DNA from 4 places in the Paenibacillus sp. FSL H3-0469 genome. Region 4 is predicted to be linked to each of the others. Evidence: riboswitches for the same ligand, from Rfam matches in the RefSeq annotation. Region 4 holds a riboswitch; each other region holds the start of a gene.

Region 1 (5,036 bases), 2.5 Mb from region 4:
TACGGTATCGATGATATTATCCGGCACATCCGATGGCAGAGATGTCTGCTGAACGGTGAACTGGAACTGGAACAGGGCAATGCTGCCGTCAGCCGACAGCATCACGCCGGGAACCGGCATCCCGTCGGCCATCAGCGGGCCGAACGGGGCTGCCTGAGCCGCAGCGCCTTGGCCCGCAGCGGCGGAAGGATCGGCGGCGGCGGCTTGGCCGGCAGCGGCGGAAGGGTCGGCGGCAGCTTGGCCGGCCGCAGCGGAAGGATCGGCAGCGGCGGAAGGATCGGCGGCAGCGCCCTGGCCCGCGGCGGCAGAAGGATCAGCGGCGGAAGGGTCAGCACCGGCGCCCTGGGCCGCCGCAGCCGCTTGGGCTGCCAGCTCCATAGGGTTAATGACATATTCCATGTTGTACACATCATTAATGGCCTTCAGGAGCAGCGCAGTACGCTCAGGCGTATCGAGACGTTCTCCTTCCGGCGCAGTGAAGGCGATGCTTGCCTGCCCTCCGGCAGCAGCGGGCAGCTCTTTTGTCAGCTTATCCAGCACTTTTTGCGACTCAGTGCCTTCAATTTTCATCTCAGAGCTGGATTGAATGCCGTTGACTCCAATCAGGGTGCCTACAACTCCGAGTACAATGATCCAGACTGCAATGAAGGCCCAAGGCTTGGCATAAGCAGATTTTCCTAAGCGGTATAGAAAGGTAGACATGTAATGGTTTCTCCTCTTTATCTGTGAATTTAGAAGCCGTTGCGTAAATAAGCAAACATGGAATTCAGGTATTGTTCAAACAGCATGGCATCGGAGCCTTCACTCAGCTGTTCGCCCGGCAGCATGACATTCAGCCGTCCGTCCAAGATAGGCACGAAGGCCCCATAGACGGCACCTACCAGCAGGTGGGTATATCCATCGGCATACCGTCCACGGGTGAACTGCTCCAGCGTGTCCTGGGCGGTGATCTGCAAATGCCGAAAGACATTGAGAATGTAAGGCTCCAGAGACGGATACTGATTCGCCAAAGAGACGAACTGCCGCAGCTTATGCAGGAACTCCGAGGTGAATTGCAGCTTCAGCAGATTGTACAGGGCATCGAGCGGTGTAGCATCGGGCGGCAGAGCAGCCAGCGGGTTATTTTCTTCCTCTTTCTCTTGGACAGCAATAATGCCAATGAAGTAGGCAGCGACTGCCTCTTCTTTACAGGAGAAGTAATTCGCAAAAGTCCGCCGGGAATACCCGGCCTTCTGAACAACATCGTCGACAATGAAGCCGTCCATGCCATGCTCAAGCGCAAGCTCGAAGGCCGCTACGGCTAAGGCGTAGGAGGTGGCTTCCTTTTTTTTGTCCCGCAAATTCAGTTTCGAATTCAAATTTCAACGTTCCTCCTTTCTTCAAAAGTTAAAGGCGCTATAGAATCTATAGATTCTATTATTGCTCAAAGGGAAAGATTGCACAATGAGCATCGAGTGACGGAAGTGTGAATGTTTTAAATTTGTAATAATGAGCTGGAGAAAAAAGGTGGGGGATGAGGGATGAGTTAGGAGGAAGTCATTGTGAGGATAATGAGAAATGGTGGAGTAGGCGAGTAAGTGCGTAGGTACGTAGATGAGTAGGTGAGTAGATGAGTAGGTGAGTAGATGAGTAGGTGAGTAGATGAGTAGATGAGTAGATGAGTAGATGAGTAGGTGAGTAGGTGAGTAGGTGAGTAGGTGAGTAGGTGAGTAGGTGAGTAGGTGAGTAGATGAGTAGATGAGTAGATGACTAGGTGAGTAAGTGAGTAGGTGAGTAAGTGAGAGGATGAGTAATGTTGGTGTAAACAGACGATAGCGCGAGCAAATCCCCGGGCGGATAAGAGCAGAGCTGAAGAATGCGCCTTCATTCGCGAAGGGACAGCAATTTTGGCTTCTTTTGTCATCCGTGAGGTTTTACATTAAATGGCTGCAGGCGTAAGATTCAATCAACAACCGAATGAAATGACACTGTTCTTGAAATGGCTGAATTCCGTAACGGGAACGGGGGAACCAACTGGTGCAGGCGGCTTAAGGATGGGCTGCTGAGTACCCGGGGTGAATCCTTGCCAGCGTGCTACTATGGCTCTGGTGAGGTAGGGCAATCTCGCTGTCCGAATCCGTCAGCTAACCCCGTAAGCCTCGAAGAGAGAGGATGAGCGCCATGATCGATTAACCGACCACGGAGAGCCCTGCTGCTGTGGTCTTTTTGTTGTGCAGGAGAGGGATAAATCCCACTAATTGCGCTGAAAATGGGCTGGATGCGGAAATGAGAGGGATTAATCCCTCAGATTGCGCTGAAAATGGGCTGGAGGTGGAAATGAGAGGGATTAATCCCTCAAATGCAGAGGAAAGTGGGAGGATGAAGAGCACAAGTGCACCTGAATCCCGGCAATGTTGGCTAAACGAGCAAATGAAGAGCACAAGTGCACCTGAATCCCGGCAATGCCAAGTTGCGTCTCAGCCCCTACTAACCAAGCAGCCTAAAGTGAAAATTAAAGGAAATAGTGACGGAGAGAAGCACAATTAAATCATATAACAACATTAATTAGTCAATTTAAATACGAATTAGTCTTGTATGTACCACATTAGTCTGTTTCCGCATCACCCAAATAGTCAGCTAATGCATCATCACATTACATTGAAAGGAGGGGTTACCATCGTTACTGTATTTATCGTCTGCTTCTGGGTGGGCCTCCTGCTTATCCTCAGCGGCAGCATTCATGGACATGGTCTGGCAGGCCACCTGCATGTCGGGGGCGGGGATGCGGGTGGACCGGGCTTCCTGCCGATTCTTCCGTTGATGGTGTTTGTCACCGTCTGGGGCGGCACGGGGTATATGCTTGTCAATTACAGCGGGATGCAATTGCTTGCCGTAGTGCTGGTCTGTACTTTGATTGCCCTGCTGCCGGGCATTCTGCTCTACACCGTGCTGGCACGGGTGATGACCCGGTATGACAGCAGTATGAGTGAACTGGATTATGATCCGGCCGGCCAGCTCGGGTATATCAGCATCGCCGCAGCGGATGGGGCTGTGGGAGAGATGAAGTATGTGCTGCACGGGACCATGCGCTCCATCGGCGTGCGGGCGGAATCCGGCCAGCAGCTGCTGCGGGGCGACCGGGTGATTATTGTGAAGACGGATAAGGGGATCGCAGCGGTCACTCTGTTCGAACGGGAAATGGAACATAACTAACGGGGAGTGTCGGAGCAAATGTTAATTTTATATGTAACCGGAGCTATTGTTGTAGTGATTCTGCTGGCGTTAACCAGTATTGTGACCGCGTATAAAAAGGTTCCGCCCAATCAGGCCATGATCGTATACGGTCTCGGCGGCAAAAGAGTGGTTCAGGGCGGCGGGACGTTCGTCATCCCCGGCTTTCAGAACAATAAAACCATCTCCATGATGCTGATGAGCTTCGATGTTATCCCGGCGCAGGCCATGTTCTCTCGTCAAGGCATCAAGCTGAACCTGGAGGCAGTCGCCCAAATTAAGATTAAAAGCGATCCAACCGCGATTCTCACTGCCAGTGAACAGTTCATTGACCGGCCGGAAGAGGACCGTGAGACGATTATTTTGCATTCGGTGGAGGGTCATCTGCGCGGCCTCATCGGCCAGCTCAGTGTAGAATCCATACTCAAGACCCCAGACGAAATCAACAGCAAGATGCGGGAGACCTGCTCAGAGGATCTCGACAAAATGGGGCTGGAGGTGGTCAGCTTCACCATCAAGAAGATTACCGACGACAAAGGGTACATCGACAATATGGGGGTGCCCGAGATTGAGCGTATCCGCCGCGACGCCAGTATTGCCAAGGCCGAAGCCGAACGCGACATTCAGATCAAGCAGGCCGAAGCGGAGAAGGAATCCTCCATTGCCAAAGCCAATGCCCATCAGGCGACCATAGAAGCGGGAACCGCCGCCCGTGCGAAGGAATCCCTGTTCGAGAAGGAGCTGAATATTAAGCAGGCGGATTTCAAGCTGGAGACCGAGGTGAAGAAGGCGCAAGCGGATCTGGCGTACGAATTGCAGCAGAACAAGATCAAGCAGTCACTGGTTACGGAACAGGTGAAAATCACTCAGATGGAGGCCGAAGCCAACCGCACAGTCCGGGAGATTGAGGTCGAGCTGAAGCAGAAGGAGCTGGAGGCGACGGTAATCAAGCCTGCCCAGGCGGAGAATCAGGCGACGATCATGAGAGCAGAAGCCGCCAAGCAGCGGCAGATTCTGGAGGCGGAAGCCGAGGCAGCTACCACAACCAAGCGCGGACTGGCAACAGCAGAGGCGGAGCTGGCAAAAGGGAAGGCGAATGCAGAGATCGTACAGCTCGCCGGAGCGGCGGAAGCGGGAGCACTTCAGAAGAAGGCTGAGGCGTACAAACAGTTCACTCAAGCTGCCCTGACCGTGGAATTTCTGAAAATCCTGCCGGAGCTGGCTGAGAAAATCGCCTCCCCGCTAGCCAAGGTAGACAAGATCACGGTCATCTCTCAGGACGGCGCTTCCTCTGGCGTGAACAAAATTACCGGCGATATCGCCAAAATCATGGCCCAGGTGCCTGAGCTGACCAAGACACTTACCGGCATGGACGTAACAGAGGCGCTCAGCGGGTTATTTGGCCGGGATCATGAACATGGACAGGAGTAGATGAGGAATAGGGGGAGGTAGTAAGTAGTTAATGAACCGGCAGCAAAGCCGCCTTCCTGACTGCATCTCTCCACCAAAAAAACAGGCGTCAATCTCCAAAAGGAGGCTGACGCCTGTGGTATGCCTTAAGCAGTACGAAGCTGTACGAAGCAGCAGCCTTATAATGAAAAGCAAGCTGTAGATCAGCGCTGCACCGCTCTCAGGCGGTAAGTGCAGCTTGCGTAATCTCCGCGCAGGTCGGAGACTACAAGGCCGATGCGCATCAGGCGGTCGCCGCCGAGCGGTGTACCGTCAAAGGCCGTCTGGAACGGACCGGAGCTATCGCCTCCAGCTGCCGCAGCAGCTTCAGCGCCGCCGTGGACATGCTCGTTGCTGCCGGCAGCCCCGGTCTCGAT
Region 2 (5,036 bases), 530 kb from region 4:
TTAACCACCAGACGCTGGCGGCCTTGCAGCAGTAAGCCCATCAATGCATTGCTCACCCTTAGCGCACCCAGCGTGTTCACGTTATAAATCTCCGCCATTGCTTCATCATCCATATCCACGAGCACCGTTGCATCATCCGACCGGTGGATAATCCCCGCGTTATTGATAATTATATCAAGGTGCCCTGTACTCCCGGCAATACTCCGTGCAGCCTCCTTTACGCTCCCTGCATTGCCGATATCAAGAGGGACCAGCCTCAGGCTATCCGGGTATTGCGCTTTCAAAGCTTCCAATGCCGCAGGGTCCGGCAAATACTGTCCGGCAAACACCATGTACTTACTCTCCAAAAGAGATCGAACGAGGCAAAATCCCAGTCCACGGTCAGCACCGGTAACACAAGCAACCCTTTTCATGAGCTCCCCCCTCATATCTGCATGATTATGCACCGAGCCTAGGTTCATCCCTCTCACATTAGCATGGCCTCGGGCCGTTAACAACATCCTGCAAGGGAGGGGCCGGGCTAAGCAGAACTTTACTTTTGCTTTAATTTTGAACTATGCTACAATCATGACTAATAGTTGTTAACAACACAATTGTTGACAACAGGTTTCATTAACTCTTACCCAGGAAGGTGATCCTCCGATGTCTATTCAACAAATTCACACCAAGGAAGAACTAGAGCAATATATCGGGCAGCCTGGCAAAAAACTGCTCTTCAAGCACAGCACCACCTGCCCGATCAGCGCCAAGGCCAACGAGGAATTCCAGGCCTATGCCCAGCATTCAGATACTCCTGCAGCCGTTGTCCATGTGATCGAAGACCGTCCTGTCTCCAATCAAATTGCTGAGGATTTCGGGATCAAGCATGAATCCCCGCAAATCTTCCTGCTGGAGGACAGCGAAGTCCGCTGGAACACCTCACACTGGAAGATTACCCAAAAAGCGATAAAGGAAGCAGTGGAACAATGAGCGCGAACGTAATTGTCTATTCGACCTACGGCTGCAGCGAATGCAATCAGGTCAAGCAGCTGCTGGAGAGCAAAGGCATTCCCTTCGAGGTGCGGGATGTGATGACAAGCTCGGTCTATCAGGAGGAAGTGGAGAAGCTGGGCTTCATGGGCATTCCAGTCACTGTATCCGGGGACCGCGCAGTCAAGGGCTTCAATCTTCCTGAGCTCCAGGAGCTTATGGATGCTGCTGTTCTGTAATATACACAAAGGTGCTCTCCTCTCAAGAGGAGCAGCACCTTTTTTTTGCGATTCATTGATGTAAAATATGTATATTTATATATATCTGGAACAGGAGGACTGATCAATTGAACTGGCTACAAGATGAGCAGGCTGCTAAATGGCGTGAAGAAGGGCAGCGTTATGCGCGCGACGTTAACCAATTCGTACATAAAGGACTGACTGAAGGCTGGGACAAAGCGGGAAATGAACCCGCAGAGGATACACGCGGTGCCCTCGCTGCCAAAATCTATAAGATGATTCGGGGAGCTAATGAGCGCGGTGAGATTGCTGAGCTGCGGGCGCAATTGCCGGCGGCAACGTGGCCGCTCTCCGGCCACTTTCAGAAGGAGATGCAGGCGATCCGCAGTATCCATTTCATCAGTGATGATGCTGTGGTATTCAGCACCGGCACCCCTTGGGAGAAGAAAGCAGTTGTGGCTGTACATAAGGATGTTATTTCCGTATTCGGCGAGTATAGCCTGGTTGGGGCATCTCCTGATAATCAGTTCTATGCGCTCGCCGGAACTCAGGGGATTACCATTATGCATTCTATGAACAGCACACTTCAGGGTACAGTTGTAGCCACCCTCTCATGGCGTGAGCTGAATGGAACGATTCAAGCACTGGACCCGGACTTTCCCGTCTTGGACATAGAGAGCCTGGACCAGGCGTTACCCTTGGAGCAGGTCATTCCTTTTAACGGGGGCGGGGCGTTATTGCTTGTTACGAGCCAGGGGATTTTCCTGGTCCAGCAATCGCAGGAGAAGCCCTGGGAGGTGAAGCTGCTGCATCCGGATCTCGAAGAATATAAAGCAGATGAGCTGGAGCATATTGAAATTGACATGCCGCATGGTGCCGTCTCTCCGGATGGAAGATGGATTGCCTATGGCAGCCAGGGCAGTGATCATCTTTTATATGACACAACTTCAGGGCAGGTTCACCTATTCAATCCGGAATCCAGTTACCCGCACTATACAATATTTACAAAGGACCAGCATAGCGTATGGTACAATTCCTGCCACTTCTATAATGGCGTTACCCTTGCCGTTCCCCTTGAAGATGTGGAAGGAGGAGAACTCCCGGCAGATCAGGAATATCCGCTTGTTAACGAGGAAGCCCGGGTGTATGCGGCGGCAGCGCTGAAGAATGGTGTTGTGATTGGCGATGCCTATGGCTACTTGAGGCTCATTGATGCAGAGGGGCGGGAGCTGTGGCGTTATTATGCCGGAAGCACTATTTCAGGCTTAGCTGTCAATCGGGATGAGACTCTGCTGGCTGTAGGGACTTATGGAGGGATGCTGCACTTCCTGGACCTTCATGCAGCGCAGCGAAGCAACTATGCGATTACAACAGGAACCGTTCGTGAGGTGAAGCGGATCATTGCCTGGAAGAATCAGAAGGTTCCGCTGTGGTGGTAGTCTAATACAAGGGGCCTTCATCCCCACCGCCGTCTGCCAAAAATAAAAAACAGCGCTTGAGCGAGATAAATGGCAGATAATCTGCTACAAATGTGAGTTTTGGCTTCCCTATGCACAGCCATTCAGCCATTTGCTGAAAATAAGGCGAATAGCACTCTTTTCCATTTTTACAACCCACCTCCGAAAAGTGTATGATTCGTGTTGAAAGCAAATGAGTGTATTCATGAAAATGAGCAATGCATGCACGCTGAATTTCCGTCATGTGGAAAACGGGGGAACCATCCGGCCGTCTGGCCGACTTGGGGTGAATCCGAAGGAGAATGCCACGCGCAGGTCTCCGGCAGGTAGGGCGACTCTCACCGTCCGAATCCGACAGCTAACCTCGTAAGCGTAAGGAGAGAGCCCTGATCCGCCAAGCTTTTGTGCCAGGCGTCTTATGCCTGTTACCCAAAACCGCAGGCAGAGGTCCTCCTCTGCCTGCGGTTTTTTGCGCACTGGAATGAACTGCACAGTATAGATTCAGAAAGGAACGTGACCACATGCCTGACCCCTTACCGCCCAAACTAACAGCTGCTGCCGGATTCAACCACTACACCCAGCAATATAGCGGGCCCGTCTATGCGCTTAGCTGTCTGCTGCTGGAAAAAGGCGCCCGTGCCGAACAAGCAACCACCGCCACCTTCGTGGCACTCCATCCACTATGGCTGAAGGGCAGCCTCTCCGGGGACGGTGCTGCTGCGGCTGCCTACAGAGAGTGCATCCGCCAATGTGCCATGCTCACCCGGGATCGTAGCCGCTGCGCTCCTGCCCTGCTTAAATGGGACGATCATGTCGCCAGTGCCTTATGGTACGGCATCCAGCTCCCCCTGCCCGACATCAGCCTGATCCTGGAGTGCAGCATTCCCGAGCTGAAGGCCCGGCTAAGAGGAATACGCGAACAGATGGCAGCCGCACATTCGGCCTTGCCTGCGGTCCACCGCCCTTCGGCGGGATGAGTCGGGGGATTAGCATGGGCTATAGGAATGAGTGCGGCGGAATGAGTTGGATGTGGCGGAATCAGGATACGGATGCGGCAGAAGGAGTCTGATGTGGCGGGCGGGCTGCGGACTACAGATCCGCTATTTCGGCAAATGGGACCATTCTGAAGTCCATGCGGACTGAGAGGCGCTTATTTAACCCATTCCGCCAAATTTTTCGCTCCACCCAGCCCCTTAACGTCCTCTCAGTCCGCAACGGGGAGATAATCGGTCTTTTTCACAAAATAAGGGCCTCTGAGTCCGCCTACAAAACAACATCCCCCCACAAAGTGGGGCTTTAGCATCGATGATGCCTCAGGTACTTTGCGGGGACCCCGAAACATATAAATTCTTATCTATCAAATAAAGCCGCAGCATCCGCCGCGACTTCGTCCTTGACTCTCAGCACCAGCACGCACCCATACTGTGCCTGGCTCACCTTACATAGCTCAACCATCCCATGAACTGATCCTGTCTTCGCCAACCGTCCATTACCTAGAACTCAGCTCTTGCCTTTCCCACTCTTACCACCCTTACCGCCCTTGGCAAACCGCCAAAAGGCCATACAGCAGCCGAGCAATCCGGCTCCCAGCATAAGGGTCTGTAACGCCCCCAGCCAAGCCGATTGATCCGACGGGATTAGGCTGCTGATAATAATCAGCAGGATAGAAGCCGCGACCAGCAAGGGGGTTTGTCTACTTTTCTTCACAACACTTCACCACTCCTAAAGACTAATACTACTAAGGTACACCATCTCCGGCGTTTTCACCAGTTCACCACGGCTCCGGGCACACCCGGGCGGAAGAACGTATGGCGTCCTTGGCTAGTAATTCTTCACTCCATAGTAGTCAAAATCAGCGAAGGAGTCATGCTGGTGGGCATCAACGGAACCGATGAAATTGAACAAGCCTGTAAATCCGCCAATCTCCCCCGGCTCCCCGTTCACGCCTTCATCCGACAGATAGAGTACATCAATGTTTTCTACAAAAGCTTGCCAATCCCCGTTATCTCCGAAGCGGTAAAGGATACTCGCGATGCCTGAATGATAAATTATCTTCAACTCCGCTGTGTCTTCAGGGACTGGAATGTAATGGTGGACTAGCTCAATGCGTTGTCCCAGCTTGGCCTGAAGTACGTATAGAACGGTACCCTCTAATTCGGAGTGGGTCAAGTGAACGTACAGCCAATTATTCGAATCATAGTATAGCCCCATACCCGCCGTTTCCGAGTAATGATCGGGATGAAACTCCACCTTGGTCTGAACTTCATAATGAAGGGAAGTTGCGCGTGTGGCCATAATCGCCGGATGGATCTGCGAGAACAAAGAATTCTCTCCATGAATGCGTAAGTAACCCGGACGTTCAACCGTATTC
Region 3 (5,036 bases), 3.7 Mb from region 4:
GATCGTACGGCGCACCGCCTTCGGCGATCAGAGCACTATTTGGTGCTCTTCTTACCAAAGTAGGACTATATGCCATTATCCGCACGTTCACCCTGATGTTTGTGAATGATACCAGTCTCACGCATAGCTTGATCGCCTGGATGGCTGCGGCAACCATGATTCTGGGCAGCATTGGGGCAGTGGCCTACAAGGATATCACTCGGATTCTTAACTATAATGTCATTATTAGTGTCGGATTTGTGGCTTTCGGGCTTGCTGCAGGTACCGGGGATTCGCTGAACGGAGTCATCTTCTATCTGCTTCACGATATGCTGGCTAAAGGGCTCCTGTTTATACTGGGCGGATTAATCATCTCCGCAGCAGGAACAGATCGTTTGAGTGGTATGGGAGGCATGATCAAAAAATATCCGCTGCTGGGCTGGATGTTCTTCATCCTGGCTCTTGCATTGGTAGGGATTCCGCCGCTGAGCGGTTTTGCCGGAAAGCTGCTGATCATCCGCGGAGCTTTGGATGCCGGTATGCTGACACTGTCTCTGATCGGTCTCGGCTCAAGCTTTATGGTGCTGTATTCCTTAATCAAGATGTTCAGGCTGGCCTTCTGGGGAAATGAACCTGAGAGAGAACTGCCTGCTGTGAACCTGAAGAGAGCTTCTGCTGTCGCCGCTGCACTGCTTGTGCTTGTCATTGCAATGGGTATTGGAGCAGATGCTCTATATGCCTATGTAGCACAGGCCGGAGAGGTTCTGGCTTCACCTGCGGAATACATTCAAGCCATACTGAAGGAGTAGATATAATGGCTCTACAATTCTTGTTTAATCTGTTAGTTGCTTTATTGTGGATGGCAATCAATAATAGCAGCTCCGGCGCCACTTTTCTTATCGGGTTTCTGCTCGGCATAGGGATGCTGCTGTTATTCAGAAGATCCAAGCCTCAGGCCCGGCCATTTTATTTAAAACGCCTATGGTCCATATTCAAGCTGCTGCTGATCTTTATCCGCGAATTGACCATCTCGAACTTTGTGGTAATTTATCATATTCTTCGTCCGAAGCTGGCGATCCGCCCTGGAATATTCGCCTATGAGACGGCGTTAACCTCAGCCTGGGAAGTTACACTGTTGTCTTGTCTAATATGTCTGACTCCTGGCACGCTGACCCTTGATGTGTCGAGGGATGGGAAGACCCTATTTATTCATGCCATTGACATCAAAGATGCTGAGGAAATGGTGAAGCAGATCCGGGGTAATTTCGAACAAGTGATCATGGAGGTGACCCGCTGATGGTCTCCGTACTATTAACTACCGCATTGATCATTCTGGGAATGGCCATACTCGCGTGCCTGTTCCGGCTTCTGAAAGGACCTACCCGTTCGGATAGGGTGGCCGCCCTAGATACGATAGGCATTCATGTACTGGCTATGATTACTGTCATTAGTATGCTGCTGGATACCCGCAATTTTCTTGAGGTAATTCTGGTTATAGGTATTCTGACGTTTATTGGAACCACTGCACTCGCAAGGTATATCGAACGTGGGGTTGTTGTGGAAGAAGGAGGGGAACTGCATGACAGGTGAGTTGTTTAGCTCGATTCTAGTGGTGCTGGGCGCCATTTTTTGCGGCATCAGTGCCTTTGGCCTGATCCGGCTGCCCGATGTCTATCTGCGTTCACATGCGGCCACCAAAAGCGCAACGTTCGGGGTGTTATGTTTACTGGGCGGCGGCTTCCTTTACTTTTGGTTCAAAGATGGAGAGATCAGTGTCAAGCTGCTGCTGGCGATTCTTTTTGTATTCATCACTTCGCCGGTCGCAGGCCATCTAAATGGCCGGGCGGCCTACCGTTCGGGCGTTCCCTTGTGGAAAAACAGCGTACAGGATGATCTGCTGACCCATAAGGAAAGAAGTAAGGAGCAATCTGAGAAATGATATTTGCCGCTGAATTCCTGTAAAGGAAACGGGGGAACCAAAAGTTCCGGGGTGAATCTCGAGAATATCGAGTAGGGCTACTCAGGTCCGAATCCGTCAGCTAACCCCGTAAGCGTTCATGAGAGGGGAATCCTGCAGTGCCTATTGTTGATGTCAACGGAACAACCTTGTATTATGAGATATCGGGTAGCGGTCTGCCCATCGTTTTTATCCATGATTATTCGACCTCCCACCATCTTTTTGAACCACAGGCGGAATATTTCAGTAAGCGCGCGAAAGTAATTGTCTATGATCTAAGAGGAAACGGGCTGTCAGGGAAGATGAATGTTGAGATTGGCCGGATCGTAGACACTCAAGTTGAGGATCTAAAGGCATTATTAGATAAGCTGGATGTAGAAAAGATTGTAATTGTAGCCTGCTCCAGTGGAGCTATACTTGCCCAGAAGTTCGCCTATCTATTCCCTGAGCGGGTGATTACCATGATTTTGGTGGATAGTTATTTTCAAGGTGATTACTCTGCTAGCGGAAGTAAGTTGAAAGAAGCGTTGCAGTTCTGTGCCTGGATTTCTCATTATCTCCCTGCTGAAATGTTTATCAAGCCTTTACGTATCACCTATCACAGGTGGCTCTTGGCTTACCATATCTTGAGAAAAGAGCTTATGCATAAACGGACGACAGAATGGATTAAGCAACGCATGGCGTTGAAGTATTCGGACGGTTACGGGTTTGCGCTGCGGCTGCAAATTCCGGTGCTGATCGTGTCAGGTAATCACAATGAGCGGGTGTTAGAGCAAGTTAAAAAAACAGCGGCTAAGTATCCCAAAGCTCATTTAGCGATCATCGAGAATGCCATGTATCCTAGTCACCTATGTCAACCGCAATTATTTAACCGGCTTTTGCTCGATTATCTAAAGGATCAACAGTGTTTTCAACAAGAGCTACCTGGCTGATACTCTCACTGGACACACACCCTTGAAGGTGACGCAGCGCTGTTTATTTACGAAAAGAATCATTACAGGAGCCAGTGATATGTTTACAAAAAGGTACCTTTGGTTTACTCGAAAACTCAGTCTAACCTCATCAAGAATTATTCTTTTAGGTTTTGCTGTAACCATCATTCTGGGGACAATTATGTTGTCCTTACCGGTATCTTCATCCACCGGAACTAGTGTGGGATGGCTAAATGCATTGTTTACCTCAACTTCAGCTGTGTGTGTCACTGGATTGGTGGTGCTGGATACAGGAACCGACTTTTCCAACTTTGGACAAATCATTATCCTGCTCCTCATTCAAATCGGAGGATTAGGATTCATGACGTTCAGTGTTCTAATTGCCGTAATTCTGGGGAAGAAGATTGGGCTGAAGGAGCGTTTACTCATCCAGCAATCTTCGAACTCCATTGAAACACAAGGGGTCGTCCGGCTATCACTAAGCATTGTACTAATCTCATTTATCTTCGAAACTCTTGGGGCATTGTTGTTGACCATCCGGTGGGCGAATGACCTGGGTGTTGCCAAAGCCCTATATTATGGAATTTTCCATTCCATCTCGGCCTTTAATAACGCAGGTTTTTCATTATGGTCGGATAGTCTGAGCCGGTATGTTGGTGATCCGTTAGTCAATATTGTCATTTCATTTTTATTTATCATTGGTGGAATTGGATTTATTGTGATTCTGGATCTATACCGCAAGAGAAGCTGGAAGGCTCTGTCTTTTCACACAAAAATCGTGCTAATCACTTCAGGAGTGCTTTGTTTTGCAGGGTTTCTGGTCATATTTGTCTTTGAGCTTTTTAATACCAGAACATTTGGTACACTCACATGGGGGGGAAGAATCTGGGGTGGATATTTCCAGGGAGTGGTTACCCGCACAGCGGGTTTCAACTCCATTGATATTGGTGCGATGTTACCGGCGTCCCAGTTCTTTATGATCTTTCTGATGTTCATAGGAGCTTCATCAGGCTCGACAGGCGGGGGGATCAAGACGACCACCTTTGCGGTACTCATATTAAGCATCTTCTCAACCATCAAGGGGAATGCTGATGTGCAGCTGCTAAAAAAACGGATACCTCAAGATCTTATTTTCAGATCACTGGCTGTAATGACCATCTCCTTAGGCCTTGTTCTTGGAGCAACCTTTTTATTAACAATTACTGAATATACCCGCCATACGGATATTCTTGCTCTTTTATTTGAAGCTACATCAGCCTTTGGAACCGTGGGCATGTCCATGGGCTTAACCCCTGATCTGTCACCAATTGGTAAATGTATCATCATAGTTATAATGTATATTGGGAGACTGGGCCCTTTAACCTTAGCCTTTGCCTTGGCACAAAAAAGTGTTAAACAGAAGTACCGTTACCCAGAGGACAAGTTGCTGATTGGTTAGTAAGTAAGGAGTAGTTGGAACTGATTGAAAGGAGAAGTTCTTCCGTTTACGGGTAGAACTTCTCCTTTTTTATCTTCATTTTTATAGTAGAAGCTTCTCCATAATCATCACATCAATAAACGTTTTGTCTATAATCCCCTGCTTCTCCAATAGACCAACCTGCCGGTAGCCCATCTTCCGATACAACCCTTGACCACTCTCATTAAACGGGAAGGTAAAGAGAACGATTTTATAAAAGCTATTTTCCTTGGCCACCTTGTGCAAAGAATCCAGGAGCGAGTTGCCTACACCTTGGCCACGGAAGCGGCGATCAATGTAAACGGACAGGTCAGCTACCCCGTTATAAGCGCAGCGGAGGGAATAGGGATTCAGGGAGGCCCAGCCAATCACTTCACCTTCTCGTTCCGCTACAATAACGCTATAGCGGCCTTGATGATCTTTGAACCACGCCTCCATATAAGAGAAATCTTTCGTCTCTGTTTCAAGTGTAGCGATTCGATCCTCGATTCCCTGATTATAGATTCGGAGGATACTACCGATATCTTCTGGTGTGGCCTGACGAACAGTTAATGTAGTGATCAATTGAACATCCCCTTAAGATTGTTTTCTCGCTTTAATCACAGTAGAGACGATGTATTGCTCAACGTTCGCACCGGGAACCCAATCTTTGATAAATGTTCTGGATTCGTCTTTGGGCTCAATATGGATCTCAGTAAAGCCGCTTTCCTGA
Region 4 (5,036 bases):
TTCTTGACTTCCGACATCGGAAAGGCCATGAAGATGGAGGCAGCCGTGCCAAGAAAAATAATGACATAGGCAGCGGGGTTGTTCAAGCTTGCAAGCGGAGCATGCTTGAGTATCATCCCCCAGATTACTGCGATCAGACCAAAAACCAGGCCTAGAATTGTTGAGATTTCCATTTATGCACCTCGTCCATGAGAATTAAGAAGTGATCGACTAACCGCGTAATTCGTCCTTGAACCGCGGGAGAACACTCTGTTCGTAACCAAATCACGTATATTCTTCTTTATCGACATCATTCCCTTTTTTGTGAAGTGATTTTTTCGGCTATAATAGATAAGGTAGGTTATTATTCATCAGCGAAGAAAACGGAGTGATTGATGTGGGAGTTAAGCATGGCAGAGATTACGGTGAAATTCTGGTTGAACTGACAGGAGCCGTTGGACGGATTTCAGACGGGTACATTTTTTTTGAAATGGAGCCTGAAGAGTGGACGAATCTGCCGGAGGAATCAAGGCAGGAGGTCTGGGAGGCGCTTGCGGAAGACCTGTTCTACGCGCTGGGCAATGAGCCGGTCATTCAGGTGGGCAGCGGAGTTGTAATGTACGATAAAGAAACACACCGCATTAATATTCTGCTGGGTGATGAGGATTTGGCTTCGGTCGTTCTTGTATAAAGCAGGGGAAAATGCGGCAGCGGGTTTGTCCCGGGCATCCGGCCATGTTAAAATTGGAAGTGGAGTACTAATTGCCGGGATGTCAGAATACATTTAATCAAAAATCTTTGGCCTGGCACATCCCTTGGACTTTCAGAAGCTGAGGGATGTTTTATTTGAAGGAAAGAGCAGGCTCAAGAAACCGTTAACTTAGCAAGGGAGGAAACGAATTGCAATTAACTGAGGAACAACTGCAGGAGCAGATCGGCAAGCTTGAGGGCTGGAAGCTGGAGAGGGATAGGCTGGTGCGCAAATATATGTTCAGTGAATATATGAAGGGGATTGCTTTTGTAGATGAGGTAGCTACAATTTCGGAGGCCTTTGACCATCACCCGCATATCACTATTGATTACAAGACGGTAGTTCTGCGGCTGGCTGCAGATGTGGAGAAGCTTGATCTCCGCCAGGCGCATGAATTTAATGAGGCATTCGAGAAGACCCGCTAGAGGACAAGGCCCCTATGAAGACAACAGGAATATCTGAATAATAGAAATGCCCGTGCAAGGATCATTCGTTATCCTAGTCACGGGCATTATACATTTGGAATGAGGAGCATGGTGTTAGTACAGGATGCGGATTATTTCTTCTCCGCCAGCCATAGAGCTACATTGGCAATCTCTTCAGGGGCCAGCCTGTCTTTGAAGGAAGGCATCTGTCCGCGGCCCTTGGTGACTATGCTGTAAATCTGAGCTGCGTCATGCGAAGCGCCTTCCTGCTGCAGGCTGGGTCCCGCCCCGCCCTGAAGCTGGTCACCGTGGCAGGAGATACAATTGGCCTTCACTGTGGCTTCTGCGCCCGCAGCGTCCAGCACAACTTCCGGCATAGTCGGCTTGTTCTGTTCGGCTACCTCGGATTTACCGGGTAAGGTAAACATTAAGATTACTGCAAAGGCACAGGCGGCAAAAAACAAACCGCTCATGATCCATTTCTGCATCTGCATCCGTCCCTCCATGTAAGCTGCTGACTCCATTATAGCGGATGGTGAAGCGTTATCATAGTATGTGTGTCAAAAAAATGAACACAAATGATCCATTTTTTGCAAAACAATCTGTTTCCGGTGCTATTCCTCATAGACCATGCAATAAAAAGGCTTATTGCCGGTCGGAGTGCGGCGTTCATAGGTATCCGTTATAGTGAACCCGCATTTCTGGTAAGCGCGGATGGCGCGCTGGTTCCAGGTCAGCACCTCCAGGTCGATCTCACGCTCCGGGTAACGCGCCCGTGCTGCCTGAACAATAGCTTTCATGAACAGATGCCCCATGCCGTGACCGCACAGCTCGGGCCGCATTCCAACACCAAGCCGGACTACCCCCTCCATCGGAAAGAGCTGGGCGAAGCCGCACAGATCCCCCTGTCCGTTCACTACAGATACATATTGCTCACTTCGCAGCTGCGGGTCTCCGAACTCCACGCCCAGCGCCTGCATCTGCTCCCAGGACATCCAGCCGTAAATATTATACGGAGGCTTGTAGCTCCACTCACAGATCTCAGCGGCATGCTGCGGCTCCATAGGCACCACATAAAAGGTTAGCGGGGAGCTTATCATTAGGCGAGGCCTCCTTCCAGACGAAACGGTACCATCCTTTAAAGAGGCGGCAAAGCCGTTTCTGCTTGTTCTTAATATTAATTATATACAAAAACGGCTAGTTTCGACGCAAATTCCTTGCGGAAATGCAGAAACTTGACAAACGCCAATAATTATTTTCCGAAAGTTCAGAATCGGTGTTTTACAAATATAGAGGCGGGTAAGTAATTTTATAGACAAAAAAAAGCCCTTCTCCAAGATTTCGGCAAAAATCTCGGAAAAGAGCGTTTGGTTACAAAGGATTATTGTACATCATCATTGTCTTGGGAATCCGAAGCTACATTCTTGTAAGCATCTGTACTCATGATTCGTTTGGCGCCAACGTAACGGTTGACGTAATAGCTGTCACTCAGCGAACTGATGGTTACACCACGTGAGGAAGAGGCATGGGCGAATTCGCCGTCACCGACATAAACACCGACATGAGACACGCCTTTACCATTGGTATTAAAGAATACAAGATCGCCCGGTCTCATCTCGTCACGGGACACGGCAGTGCCCATCTGATACTGGGAGCCGGATTGATGGGGCAGGTTAATGCCGATCTTATCAAAAACATACATTGTAAATCCGGAGCAATCAAACCCGTTAGTTGATGTACCGCCGGACACGTATTTGGTTCCGATGGCTTTGTCAATCACTTTATCCATTTTGGAATCCGCGAAAGCGCTTCCTGCTCCGATGGTGAAGATAATGGACAAGCTTAGTACTGCGGCTGCTAGCTTCTTCTTCAAAAGTAAATACCCCTTCCAATGCCTACGAGGTTAGCTTAAGGGTTCGGTTGAAGGTCCCCTATGACCCCTCTTAGAATAGGAGGTCAATTCACCCAAAGTGGTTCCCCCGTTTCCCTAATTCATTAGGGAACTCGGCACGACTGTTGATTAGGATTAGCGGTTCATTCAATACATGACAAAACCTTTGTTAAAAGCGATTCAATAATTACAAAAATGTTACTAAAAGCTCACTGCGATAATTGTAACAAAGACTAATGCGCTTGGCAATCACTTATAACATATTAATGCATCTTTTTTGCTGTTTTTTAGAGTTATAGCCCTTTCGAAAGACTCATATCTATGCGCAGGGATTATTTTATATGATTTTTTCTTTGTTTTTGCAATAAAATGCTGTTTCAAGGCTGTGGATTCGGGTAAAAGGTAGAATAAGGAAAAGGAAAAACCCGGAAATGATTACGGCAATAATCATCCCGGGCTCGTATAAGTTACATTTAGTTGTTAGAGGCGGAAATATTCGGGGTATGCTTCAAGGGTTCAATCGTAAGCGACAGCTTGGTAGGCTGTTGTGCTCATTACTCGTTTGGCGCCAACGTAACGGTTGGCCCAGTAGGACTGGCTCATCGAACTGATGGTTACACCACGTGAACTTGAGGACTGTGCGAACTTCCCGTTTCCAACATAAATACCGACATGGGACACTCCATTACCCAGGGTATTGAAGAACACGAGATCACCGGAACGCAGATTGCTCTTGGATACACTTGTTCCAACTTTGTACTGTGCTTTGGAGGTACGGGGCAAGGTAAGCCCGACATTTTTGAATACATACTTGGTAAATCCGGAACAGTCGAAGCCGCTGGTGGTTGTGCCCCCGGTTTTATAAGATGTCCCAATGGTTTTTGAAATCACAGTATCCATTTTGGAATCTGCGAAGGCACTGCCTGCTCCGAGTGTGAATACCATCACAAGACCTAGTGCTGCTGCGGTGCATTTTTTCTTGAAATTCTGACTAATCAAAAGATGTACTCCTTCCAGGGCCTGCGAGGTTAGCTTAAGGATTCGGTAGAAGGTTCCCCTATGACCCCTCTAAAGCGAGATCAATTCACCCAAAATATGGTTCCCCCACTTCCCGGTGCAGGGAATTCGGCGTTTTGTGCACCAGAACAGTGACTTATCGGCATTGATTAAATTGCAATAGTTACGGAAGATTTTGCTTTAAATATTACAAGTTTGTTACTACTAGTACAGCCATCATTGTATCAGAGGATTTAGCCTTTTGCAAATGCTTTTGTCCTCCGGTTCAAGCAAAAAAGAGTCCTGCTCCCTGATAAGGGGCTGTGACTCTCTTTAGTATGCCGCTTCAGCAGCTTATTATTGTGGAAATGATTTACTGGACCAGAGGTGATACTGGGCAGCGATTCCCCACATATTCAACAGCGTGGAGGGCAGCGGAGCTGCCTGGCGGAGCATAAGTGCCGGCAATCCGGGATAGAACAGAGCAGAGGCGCTGCAGAGCAGAATTACGGCCAGGCTTCCCGCCCCCAGAATGACGGAAATACCGATCGAAGGCATCAGCACCTTCAGGCAGATTAGCAGCGAGGAGAACATGCCGGTACCTGCGGTATAGCCGAACTGCATATAGAGCAGAAGCTTGCGGACAAGGAAGAGATAGAGCAGCCAGCCCATTACATAAGGCACCAGCCTGAGCAGGAGCTGTACATCGAGAACGCCGCTGAGCAGATGACGGTACATACGCGGAAGCAGCCAATAGAGCGGCAGGAGGGTTAGCGCCCATTCAGCGAGGCTGAACATCAGCACCGGCAGCCCATATTTTCTCATTCCGGGAAAAAAGAACAGTCCCCGCGCTCCGTCGCGCTCCTGGTGAAGCTCGTGCAGCAGCCCTGCACGGATAAAGGGAGTCACCAGCAGCCTTAGCACTGTCAGCGCCAGCAGCATCCATAGCCAGTGCTGGACGGCAGGGTCGGTGTGCAGCGCGGTCTGCCCTTCG

What was found. A riboswitch is a leader RNA that binds a small molecule or an ion and turns the genes downstream of it on or off. The one in region 4 is predicted to bind cyclic di-AMP.
Positions count from the first base shown of each region.
Region 1: another riboswitch for cyclic di-AMP. It lies ahead of NSS83_RS09345 (hypothetical protein); the one in region 4 lies ahead of NSS83_RS20300 (C40 family peptidase).
Region 2: another riboswitch for cyclic di-AMP. It lies ahead of NSS83_RS22600 (hypothetical protein); the one in region 4 lies ahead of NSS83_RS20300 (C40 family peptidase).
Region 3: another riboswitch for cyclic di-AMP. It lies ahead of NSS83_RS03675 (alpha/beta hydrolase); the one in region 4 lies ahead of NSS83_RS20300 (C40 family peptidase).

Region 1 covers NZ_CP150302.1:2,110,543-2,115,578, reverse strand. Annotated here, with positions in the region: gene NSS83_RS09355 (MMPL family transporter) at 1-702, opposite strand, end outside; gene NSS83_RS09350 (TetR/AcrR family transcriptional regulator) at 732-1,358, opposite strand; cyclic di-AMP (ydaO/yuaA leader) riboswitch at 1,971-2,153, shown strand; gene NSS83_RS09345 (hypothetical protein) at 2,638-3,192, shown strand; gene NSS83_RS09340 (SPFH domain-containing protein) at 3,211-4,641, shown strand; gene NSS83_RS09335 (alpha-galactosidase) at 4,824-5,036, opposite strand, start outside.
Region 2 covers NZ_CP150302.1:5,126,648-5,131,683, reverse strand. Annotated here, with positions in the region: gene NSS83_RS22620 (SDR family NAD(P)-dependent oxidoreductase) at 1-413, opposite strand, end outside; gene ytxJ (bacillithiol system redox-active protein YtxJ) at 643-969, shown strand; gene NSS83_RS22610 (glutaredoxin family protein) at 966-1,208, shown strand; gene NSS83_RS22605 (hypothetical protein) at 1,316-2,647, shown strand; cyclic di-AMP (ydaO/yuaA leader) riboswitch at 2,883-3,052, shown strand; gene NSS83_RS22600 (hypothetical protein) at 3,187-3,642, shown strand; gene NSS83_RS22595 (hypothetical protein) at 4,166-4,372, opposite strand; gene NSS83_RS22590 (family 43 glycosylhydrolase) at 4,487-5,036, opposite strand, start outside.
Region 3 covers NZ_CP150302.1:880,589-885,624, forward strand. Annotated here, with positions in the region: gene NSS83_RS03655 (Na+/H+ antiporter subunit D) at 1-788, shown strand, start outside; gene NSS83_RS03660 (Na+/H+ antiporter subunit E) at 794-1,276, shown strand; gene NSS83_RS03665 (Na(+)/H(+) antiporter subunit F1) at 1,276-1,569, shown strand; gene mnhG (monovalent cation/H(+) antiporter subunit G) at 1,559-1,918, shown strand; cyclic di-AMP (ydaO/yuaA leader) riboswitch at 1,916-2,048, shown strand; gene NSS83_RS03675 (alpha/beta hydrolase) at 2,056-2,868, shown strand; gene NSS83_RS03680 (TrkH family potassium uptake protein) at 2,948-4,306, shown strand; gene NSS83_RS03685 (arsinothricin resistance N-acetyltransferase ArsN1 family A) at 4,388-4,885, opposite strand; gene NSS83_RS03690 (arsenite methyltransferase) at 4,901-5,036, opposite strand, start outside.
Region 4 covers NZ_CP150302.1:4,594,780-4,599,815, forward strand. Annotated here, with positions in the region: gene motA (flagellar motor stator protein MotA) at 1-173, opposite strand, end outside; gene NSS83_RS20280 (hypothetical protein) at 377-670, shown strand; gene NSS83_RS20285 (4a-hydroxytetrahydrobiopterin dehydratase) at 880-1,155, shown strand; gene NSS83_RS20290 (cytochrome c) at 1,287-1,643, opposite strand; gene NSS83_RS20295 (GNAT family protein) at 1,770-2,255, opposite strand; gene NSS83_RS20300 (C40 family peptidase) at 2,537-3,028, opposite strand; cyclic di-AMP (ydaO/yuaA leader) riboswitch at 3,033-3,175, opposite strand; gene NSS83_RS20305 (C40 family peptidase) at 3,563-3,991, opposite strand; cyclic di-AMP (ydaO/yuaA leader) riboswitch at 4,049-4,187, opposite strand; gene NSS83_RS20310 (hypothetical protein) at 4,400-5,036, opposite strand, start outside.